2 regions of the Tatumella sp. UCD-D_suzukii genome follow, and region 2 is predicted to be linked to the other one. Evidence: predicted binding sites of a transcription regulator. Region 2 holds the regulator's gene; the other holds the start of a gene.
The links. The regulator PurR, encoded in region 2, represses purine synthesis genes. The targets are predictions, from matches to a motif close to CANGCAAACGTTTGCNTG.
Positions count from the first base shown of each region.

Region 1: a site for PurR is predicted at 3,201-3,218, ahead of cvpA (colicin V production protein). Genes of this name have one in related genera too.

Region 1 is NZ_JFJX01000056.1:71,355-76,512, reverse strand. Features, by position in the region: gene CG67_RS12715 (lysine/arginine/ornithine ABC transporter substrate-binding protein) at 1-141, opposite strand, end outside; gene CG67_RS12710 (UbiX family flavin prenyltransferase) at 403-975, opposite strand; gene purF (amidophosphoribosyltransferase) at 1,098-2,615, opposite strand; gene cvpA (colicin V production protein) at 2,652-3,140, opposite strand; gene CG67_RS12695 (SPOR domain-containing protein) at 3,352-4,200, opposite strand; gene folC (bifunctional tetrahydrofolate synthase/dihydrofolate synthase) at 4,190-5,158, opposite strand, start outside.
Region 2 is NZ_JFJX01000012.1:252,801-257,958, forward strand. Features, by position in the region: gene punC (purine nucleoside transporter PunC) at 1-350, opposite strand, end outside; gene punR (DNA-binding transcriptional activator PunR) at 456-1,358, shown strand; gene purR (HTH-type transcriptional repressor PurR) at 1,368-2,393, opposite strand; gene CG67_RS18775 (YnhF family membrane protein) at 2,665-2,754, shown strand; gene CG67_RS05265 (C40 family peptidase) at 2,875-3,672, opposite strand; gene CG67_RS05270 (Grx4 family monothiol glutaredoxin) at 4,029-4,364, shown strand; partial or broken gene tnpA (IS200/IS605 family transposase) at 4,557-5,015, shown strand.

The DNA of each region.
Region 1 (5,158 bases), on a different contig from region 2:
CTGTCCGTCAGAATTTTTGGACTCAAAGGGCGGGTACGTCGGGTCTGTGCCGATACGCAGTGTTTGCGGGAGCGCCGCGAATACGCTGCCAACACTGGAAAATGCCAAAACAAGCGAAAGAGCCAAAACACGCTTTTTCATAGATTGCCCTCTGGTTAATTTTTTTATAGTGATTAATCTTACTGTCATGTGTGCAGAAGGAGTTTTGCACATTTCATGCCAGAATGCGCATGTCTTCCGGGAATGGCCGACAATCACGAAAATAGTGTTTTTTTTGCACAAACAGGAATGATGCTGCCGGTGGCAGCCGACTCAGAGGGAAGGTCATGCACCAATAGGGGGATTCAGAAGCACCGGAACGGTGCTTAGAGGGAAAAGTGCACTATTAAGGATCATTTCACCTTAACTTTTGCCCTGCCAGCGGGCAAAGAGGTCTTCAGGTAACGTAATATCGAACTGATCGATTACCCGGTTTACTGTCTGGTCGACAATATCCATCACGCTCTGCGGCCGGTGATAAAATGCAGGCACCGGAGGCATAATAATCGCTCCCATTTCTGCGGCAGTCGTCATCATCCGCAGATGTCCGAGGTGCAGAGGAGTTTCACGCACACCCAATACCAGTTTACGCCGCTCCTTCAGTACGACATCAGCTGCACGTGTCAGCAGGTTGTCACTGTAGCTGTGAACAATGCCGGACAGCGTCTTCATTGAGCATGGAAGCAGCGCCATACCGTCCGTTTTATACGATCCGGAAGAAATACTGGCACCGATATCACGAATGTCATGAACCACATCCGCCAGTGACTGAATATCACGTACAGAATAGTCGCTCTCCAGTGCCAGCGTCTGGCGGGCTGACTGACTCATCACTAAATGGGTTTCCACCTCAGGCACGTTTTTTAAAACTTCCAGCATACGTATACCATAGATAACGCCACTGGCCCCTGATACCCCAACAATCAGCCTCTTCATAACCTGCCCTGCACTTCCTTAAAACGCCTATGATACCGCGGGAGAACGCTGTGAGCGAATGGATTTGCCAAAAAGAACAGGGCGGAAATCCGCCCTGTTCTTTTCTCTGACAACGCCGGTCATTAACCTTCGTTATGCAGTTCCAGATTTTCGGCTTCAGTCTGCCGGGCAATCGCCATCGCGTCGTCATTACGTAACGATTGCAGATAATCCAGATAGGCCTGATCCACGTCTTTAGTCACATAGATACCGTCAAACACCGAACAGTCGAATTGCGTGATTTCCGGGTTTTCTTCCCGCACGGCCGCGACCAGATCGTTAAGATCCTGGAAAATTAACGCATCCGCTTTAATCAGCTGACAAATTTCATCCACTTCCCGTCCGTGAGCAATCAGCTCCGTGACACTGGGCATGTCGATACCATAGACATTCGGGAACCGTACTTCAGGCGCTGCAGAGGCCAGATAAACTTTCTTCGCGCCGGCTTCACGTGCCATTTCGATAATCTGCTCAGAAGTCGTGCCGCGTACAATCGAATCATCGACCAGTAACACGTTTTTATCACGGAATTCGGCACGGTTAGCGTTGAGCTTACGGCGGACCGCACTGCGGCGCATCTGCTGTCCGGGCATAATAAATGTCCGGCCCACATAGCGGTTTTTCACAAACCCCTGACGATAAGGCTTATCAAGGATACGGGCAATTTCCAGTGCCACATCGGTCGAGGTTTCCGGGATGGGGATCACCACATCGATATCCAAATCTTCCCATTCCCGGGCAATTTTTTCGCCCAGTTTCGTCCCCATACGCACACGGGCACTGTAAACAGAAATTTTATCCAGGAAGGAATCCGGACGGGCAAAATAAACATATTCAAACAGGCACGGATTACACTTCGGATTTTCGGCACACTGGCGGGTAGAAAGTTGCCCTTTTTCGGTGATATAGACCGCTTCACCCGGGGCGACATCACGGATAAACTCAAAGCCCAGGGTATCCAGTGCCACGCTTTCGGAAGCCACCATATATTCAACGCGCTGATCCGGCAGAACACGTTTTCCTAATACCAGCGGACGGATACCGTTCGGATCGCGGAACGCGACCATGCCGTGTCCGATGATCATGGAAACGACCGCATAGGCACCCCGCACCTGCTTGTGTAAGGACTCTACCGCCGCAAAGATATTGTCTGCAGACAGCGGGTAATCCTGAAAACGGTCCAGTTCCTGGGCAAAAATGTTCAGCAGCACCTCAGAATCTGAGGTGGTATTGACATGGCGACGACCGTGCTCAAACAGACGGGAACGCAGTTCATGTGCGTTAGTCAGGTTACCGTTATGCGCCAGTGTAATACCGTAAGGGGAGTTTACATAAAAAGGCTGGGCTTCAGAGGCACTTGAGCTACCTGCTGTCGGGTAACGAACATGGCCAATTCCCATGTTTCCCTGTAGGCGCTGCATATGACGTGCTTCAAACACATCGCTCACCAGTCCGTTTGCTTTGCGCAGGCGGAAGCAATTCATGCTATCGATAGTACAGATACCTGCTGCATCCTGACCGCGATGCTGTAATACAGTTAAAGCATCATAAATAGACTGGTTAACCGGCAGAAATCCGGTGATACCGACAATACCGCACATGGTGTCATTTCCTCATTAAGCCGCATCCCCCCGACCTTATGACCGGGGTAAAAAACTCGACGTGCTCTGTAAATAATCAAAAAACCATCTGATGATGTAGCTGAACTGAGGGATCAATTGTGACTGTGTCCAGTCTGTGCTTTTGGAAAACCCGGTGAATGTATCCAGGAAAAAGAGGATAGCCGAAACGATCAGCACGCCCCTTAATGCGCCAAAACAAACACCCAGCACCCGGTCAGTCCCGGACAAGCCGGTTTTTTCCACAAGCGTTCCAATCACATAATTAACAATGGCCCCGACAATTAGCGTCGCAATAAACAGTACGGCTATTGCTACACCATTTCGTACCATGGGTTCTGCAAACCCGGTAAACCAGACGGCCAGATAGGAAAAATAATGACTCGCTACAAAAAACGCACATCCCCAGGTGACTAAAGATAAAGCTTCACGGACAAAGCCCCTGATCAGACTCACAAACGCTGAGAATCCGATAATCCCTATAATGACGTAATCAATCCAGTTCATGAATGTTTCCGGCGCACTATGATCCTTTCTGTCATCTGTTCGCGGCGCATTTTAACAGAAAAAGAAAACGTTTGCGTAGCGTTTTCCCGGACGACAGAAAAAAAGGGGAATGAAATTTTTTATTCATTACCCCGACATTAAAAATATTTATCTGTATGAATTATATAACAATTCAATGAGCAAGACCTGTCCCCCGTTTCCGGGGGCAGGTTCAGCGGGCAGAATACGGCCGTATCACACCGCTCAGGCCGGTTTTACTCTTCAGTTCAGCCACCTGAGACTGCAAATGACTTTTCGAACTGTCCGGACCGACCAGAATGCGGTTGATTTCTCCCTGAACCGGCTCAGCCGGCAGAGAATAAGCCCTGAACCCGGCACTGCGTAGCTGTGCCACAATTTCACTGACTCTGGCAGCATTCTTCAATGCCCCCAATTGAATCACCCAGGCCTGCCCTGACGGCGTTTCCGGTTTACTCTGAGGCTGTGGCGCCGAAGACTGATCATTCAGTGCCTGTAACGCCCTTTCACGCTCACGCTCTTCCTGTATCTGCTTTGCCTTTGCCTTAGCGGCAGCCTCAGTCGCCTGCTGACGGGCACGTTCTTCAGCCTGCTGTTGACGGGCTAACTGTGCCTGCTTCTGACGCTCAGCCTGTTGCTGCTCCAGTTGCTCCTGTCGCTCCTGTTGTTGCCGGAGTTTCTCAGCCTGCGATGAAGCCGAGGGGTTGGCTGCCGTTGAAGAGGCTGTGATCGGGGGCTGACTGTGCGGTGTTACCGGAGCATCTTCTCCGCTACCGTTGTCGGGGGTCACGGTCCCGGCATGGGCAGCCGTACTTGCATCCCCTGCTGCGGTTGACGCCGCCGGAGCTGCGGCCAGCGGTTGAGTGACCGGCGGCACCAGGTCATTGTCCTGTTGATCACCAGGCTTAGGCACCAGGGGAATGGCCGCGAACTCTTCTTTGTAATGTTTTTTCTTACCGTCCAGCAATCCCGGTAAGACAATGACACCGATCGCGACCAGAATAACCGTTCCGACTAAACGATTCTGAAATTTACTCGCCACTTCCCTTCTCCCCTGAGACAGACGTCATCACATGAGCTACCGTATGGAAGGAACCACAAACCAGAATAATGTCCTGAGCATCGGCCTGCTGTTGTGCCGCTTTCCACGCTTCTTCCACCGTAGCAAAACGTTCTGCCTGCGGCAAATGGGCCACCAGTTCCTCAGCACTCGCTCCCCGCGGGCCTTCGAGCGGCGCACAGTACCAGTAATCGACCTGAGGACGGAGTTCGGCCAGCGTACCGGCGATGTCTTTATCGTGCAGCATACCGACCACGGCTCTGACTTTTCCTCTTCGTGCCAGTGTGGCAAGCTGCGAGGCCAGAAATGCGGCGGCATGTGGGTTGTGTGCCACATCCAGGATCACCCGCGGAGATTCACTGACGGTCTGGAAACGCCCGGGAAGGATAATCTCAGGCAGATTTTCACGAATACAGGCTTCGCTGACCTGCAAACCGGACACCCGCAAGGCTGCAAGGGCGGTCGCTGCATTCGGGAGCGGTACCCGGGGCAGAGGTAACCTGCGAAGTTCACCCTGAATATCACGGAAGTCCCAGGCCTGTGCATCCGCCTGATAAGACCACTGCTGATTACGTTGCAGCAGTATCGCGCCTTTATCCGCCGCGACCCGGCCAATCGATGCAGGCATATCAGGTTCACCGACGACCGCTGGTTTACCGCTGCGGAAAACGCCGGCTTTCTCACGACCAATGCTTTCACGATCCGGCCCCAGCCAGTCAGTATGGTCGAGCGCAATACTGGTGATCACCGCCACATCCGCATCAACGATATTGGTTGCATCCAGCCTGCCACCCAGCCCGACTTCCAGGATCACCACATCCAGATCCGCCTGGCGGAACAACTGTAATGCAGACAAGGTGCTGTATTCGAAATACGTCAGCGACGTATCCCCGCGCCCCTGTTCGATGATCGAGAAGCTCTGCGTATGCTCCGCTTCACT
Region 2 (5,158 bases):
GACTGCCAACTGACGGCGGCGGCACAGACACCGATGGCCTGGATAAAACGCAGGGCCAGTAACATCACCGGAGATGTCACCCATAGCATGGCCAGGCAACTGGCCGCGAAAATTCCCAGCCCGCACAGTAATACCGGTTTCCGTCCTGTCACATCAGACAGGGGGCCCCACAGCAACTGACCGCAGGCAAAACCGGCCAGAAACAGGCTCAGGCTGGCGCTGATCACCCCGGCGCTGGTGCCCAGGTCCTGTTTCATTGCACCAAAGGCAGGTAAATACATATCCGTAGCCAGAAAGCCCAGCATACTGAGTAAGGCCAGATAAATTAAAAACAACACCGGATGCCTCATGACATCTCCTCTGATAAAAATTTCGCGCAAAGTGTAAAAGGGTGCATTGCTTGTTGTGAATCGGTAATATTTGAGATTAACGTTTAAAAAATTTGAAAGGTCATTATGTGGTCTGAATATGCACTCGAAGTCGTCGATGCGGTATCAAGGAATGGCAGCTTCAGTGCAGCGGCCAGAGAGCTTCATCGCGTGCCTTCGGCGATCAGTTATACGGTCAGGCAGCTTGAGGAGTGGCTGGCGGTGCCTTTATTTGAGCGTCAGCACCGGGACGTCGTTCTCACTCCGGCAGGTGAACATTTTGTCCGTGAAAGCCGCGGGGTTATCAAAAAAATGCAATCCACCCGTCGGCAATGTCAGCAACTGGCGAATGGCTGGCGGGGGCAGGTAAGCATTGCCGTGGACAGGATTGTTAAACGACAACGTATGCAGCAACTGGTGACCGATTTTTATCGTCATTTCTCTGATATCGAACTGCACATCAGTGAAGAAGTCTTTAACGGGGTATGGGATGCGCTGGCTGATGGCAGGGTGGACATGGCTATCGGTGCAACCCGGGCCGTGCCGGTGACCGGGCGTTTTGATTTCCGTGATATGGGCCACCTGAACTGGCGGTGCATTGTCAGTGCCGACCACCCTCTGGCTAACGGCGGCCCGCCGGGAGAGGAGAGGTTACGTGCCTGGCCCTCACTGATGCTGGAAGATACCTCCCGGGCATTGCCACGACGTATCACCTGGTCGCTGGATAACCAGCGGCGTATGCCGGTGCCGGACTGGCAGACCGGGCTCGACTGCGTGAGGGCCGGGTTATGTGTAGCCATGGTACCTGGCCACCTGGCCAGGCCACTGCTATCCCGGGGGGAAGTCAGGGAATTACAGTTACCTGCACCGTTTCCGGAAAGCCCCTGTTGTGTCAGTTGGGCCGGGGAGCGGAGTTCACCGGCCCTGCGGTGGATTCTGGACTACCTCGGGGATACCGACACACTGAACCAGGAATGGCTGAGGGAATAAAAGGTGTGCTTAACGACGATAATCGACAAAAGGACCATCAATCACCGAGCGACGTTCAATCAGTCGCGGGTTCACCTCAATGGTTTGGGGTTCATCGCGTTTATTGACGATACGATCCAGCAACATTTCCAGGGCTTTTTCACCCAGTTCACGTTTAGGCTGGTGAATAGTGGTCAGCGCCGGGCTGAAGTAACGTGAATTACGTACGTTGTCATAGCCGATCACTGATATATCCTGCGGTACGCGTAATCCCTGTTCGTCAGCCGCACAAATGGCACCCATAGCCATAATATCGCCACCGCAGAACACGGCGGTAGGCAGTTGCGGTTGCGAAAGCAACTGCTGCATCGCCTGATAGCCGGACTCCGGTTCGAAATCACCCTGTACCAGCCATTCATCACGCAGGGTGATACCGGCTTCCTGTAACGCTTTCAAAAAGCCTGACAGGCGTCCGCCGCCGGTGTTGCGTTCCATCTGGCCCGGGATACAGCCGATATCACGATGGCCACGTTCTATCAGGTAGCGTCCGGCCATATATCCGCCCCGGAAGGCATTATCCAGGATGGTGTCGGTAAAGTCCCCACGGGAAACTCCCCAGTCCATAACGACCATCGGAATATTACGGTTCTGTTCCAGCATATCCAGCAGATCCTGTGGGTATTCTGCACACATAACCAGCAGACCATCGACACGCTTTTGTGCCATCATCGACAGATAGGCACGCTGTTTTTTCAGATCATTATCGGCATTGCCGAGGATCAGGGTATAACCGTGCTCAAAGCATTTCTTTTCGATAACTTCGATGATCTCTGCAAAATAAGGAGCTTCCAGAGAGGTCGACAGCAATCCTATGGTCCGGGTGTTATTCACTTTCAGACTTCTGGCGACGGCACTCGGGGAATAATGCAATTCATTAATTGCCTCCCGGACGGCCTTACAGGTGTCTTCCGCAACAAAGCGGGTCTGATTAATGACATGTGAAACAGTGGTGGTGGAAACCCCTGCTCGCTTCGCCACGTCTTTAATAGTTGCCATTCAATTCTTACTCCGGGTTTATCATTATTCTGTGCTGGCTGAGTTAATCGTTTGCGTTTACCCTGACTCCGGCAATCGTTCGTAGTGTAGGGGGGACGATTTACCTGTGACGGGACGATAATAGCGCTTGAAATTTCAGCACGCATCATCGTTGCGCAACGAAGGGCGGCAATTCTAGCAAGGTCAGGACAATAAAACGAGATTTTTGCGCAACAGTGTGGTAATTATAATAATATCCATACAGTTATTGTGCTTATGAGAAGGGGGACGCATTGATACTGATCTTAAACTGGCACTGACCACCACGATTGTTGCTTTATTGATGATTTCTGCATTCAGTTTTACAGCAATTCTGCATTAACCGGGGTCTCCCGGCTTGCGGGAGTGCAGTGCTGTCCCGCAACAGATAATAAAAAAGCCTGAACACTGTTCAGGCTTTTTTATGCTTTCGGCCCGGGAAGGGGCAGTAGCCTGTACTCTCTTAACGAACGGTACTCGGGGTCATTACCCGGCGGGCACCGATGTAGTGGCTCTGCCAGTATTCGTTGCTCAGGGCACTGATTTGAATATCTTTGCCGGTGCGGGGGGACTGAATAAATTTCCCGTCACCCAGGTAGACTCCCACATGGTCAGCTTTTTCACGGCCATGAATATGGAAGAAGACCAGGTCACCTTTTTCCAGCTGATTACGTTTAACCGGTGCGGCATCACGCAGGTGGAACATTTCGTTAGCGGTGCGCGGAATTCTGTAATTCACCAGATCTTTATAGGCGTAGTAGACAAGCCCGCTGCAATCAAAACCGGTGTAGGGCGAAGAACCTCCCCATTGGTACGGTTTCCCTAATTGGTCCATCAGCTTAATCATCGCGATTTTTCGGGCTTTCTGGTAACGCTGACGGTGTGTACTGCTCATACGTATCGCGGTCAGTTTCTCTGACGGGCGAGCGGTCGATTTACGGGCAAGGGGGCGATGATGTCCGTAAATTTTCTTTTCAGTACGATGATGCTCCGGGGTGCGGTGTTTTTCTTCGCGGGAAGGTCGTTCTTTTAACTTACGGTGGCTGGCTAAGGCTTTTACACGGTGGCTTAGGGGCTGACGTGTTTTATGCCGTGAACTGGTGGCTTTCACCGGTCTGCGCTTTCTGCGCATATCTTCGGTGACATTTTTCCTTGTCGCTTTGTGATGAGAGACATTAATAGCAGAACGTGGCGCGGCTTCCGCGACGTTAAAAAACAGCTGTGCAACAGCAAGAATAAAAAGCGTGATAAGTAAACGCATAGTTGTCAGGTTACAGGTTAAATGTTCCGGTAAAAGAGAACATAATTAAAAAATAACATCTGACCTTTCAGCCAGCCCCAAACGCATTCTAATCCAGATATTTATCAAATGTTAAGGTCTTTTTTTCTGAATCTGTTACGAGAAGTTTTTTGACGAAAAATTGAGCGAAAACAGGTAATTAACGCGTCAGTTTTACCGAATCCAGCCTCTTGTGATGTGATTGTTGTCACAAAACGGTCATTTGACGTGTTGTGCTGAGATGACCGTTTAACGGTTGTCATCATGAAATGTCGTTTTTATTAATTCGCCGTTATCGCTTACAATAGGCAGACATGTCGTTTTGTTGCAAAGGAAGTATGATGAGCACGTTAGAAAAAATTCAGACTCAGATTTCAGAAAACCCTATTCTTCTGTATATGAAAGGTTCACCTAAGCTGCCAAGTTGTGGTTTTTCAGCCCAGGCAGTACAGGCACTTTCTGCGTGTGGTCAGCGTTTTGCTTATGTCGATATCCTGCAAAACCCGGATATTCGCGCAGAACTGCCGAAATACGCTAACTGGCCAACTTTTCCGCAATTATGGGTAGACGGTGAACTGGTGGGGGGATGCGATATCATCATTGAAATGTATCAGCGTGGTGAATTACAGCAGCTGATCAAAGAAACGGCAGAAAAATATCCTGCCGCGGAATAATCTGACGTCCCGTCTTTCTGATGCCCGCGATGACTGCGGGCATTTTTTTGTATCCAGAAAACCCCCAGCTAGGCTGGGGGTTCCGTAAAGCTTTCAGCTTTGGGCCGTATATAAAAACCCCTTTTGATTTGTTAAAACACCTTGCGGTCTGGCAACTGCAAAGGTTCAACAGGAAATCAAAAGGGGGTCCCAATGAGGGACGAAAAAAGCTTAGCGCATACCCGATGGAACTGTAAATATCATGTGGTTTTTGCCCCGAAATACCGAAGGCAGGTGTTTTATGGAGAGCGAAAAAGGGCAATAGGGAGCATTTTAAGAAAGCTGTGTAAATGAAAAAATGTGAATATTCTGGAAGCAGAATGTTGTGTAGACCATATCCATATGCTTCTGGAAATCCCGCCAAAGATGAGCGTATCCGGTTTCATGGGTTATCTTAAGGGCAAAAGCAGCCTGATGCTTTATGAGCAGTTCGGGGACTTAAAGTTTAAGTATAGAAACAGAGAGTTCTGGTGCCGGGGATACTACGTAGACACGGTAGGCAAGAACACAGCCAGGATACAGGAATATATCAGGCACCAGCTTGAGGCGGATAAAATGGGTGAGCAGTTGTCGATCCCTTATCCAGGAAGCCCGTTTACGGGTCGTAAGTAATCCAAAATGCAAATGTCAGATTGCGATGCGCCTGTTAGGGCGCTGCTGGTAAGAGAGCCTTACAGGCGCATTTGAAAAACCTCCGGCTATGCCGGAGGATACTTATTTTTGTCAGTGTATTACCGGAATAAGACGTAACGAAA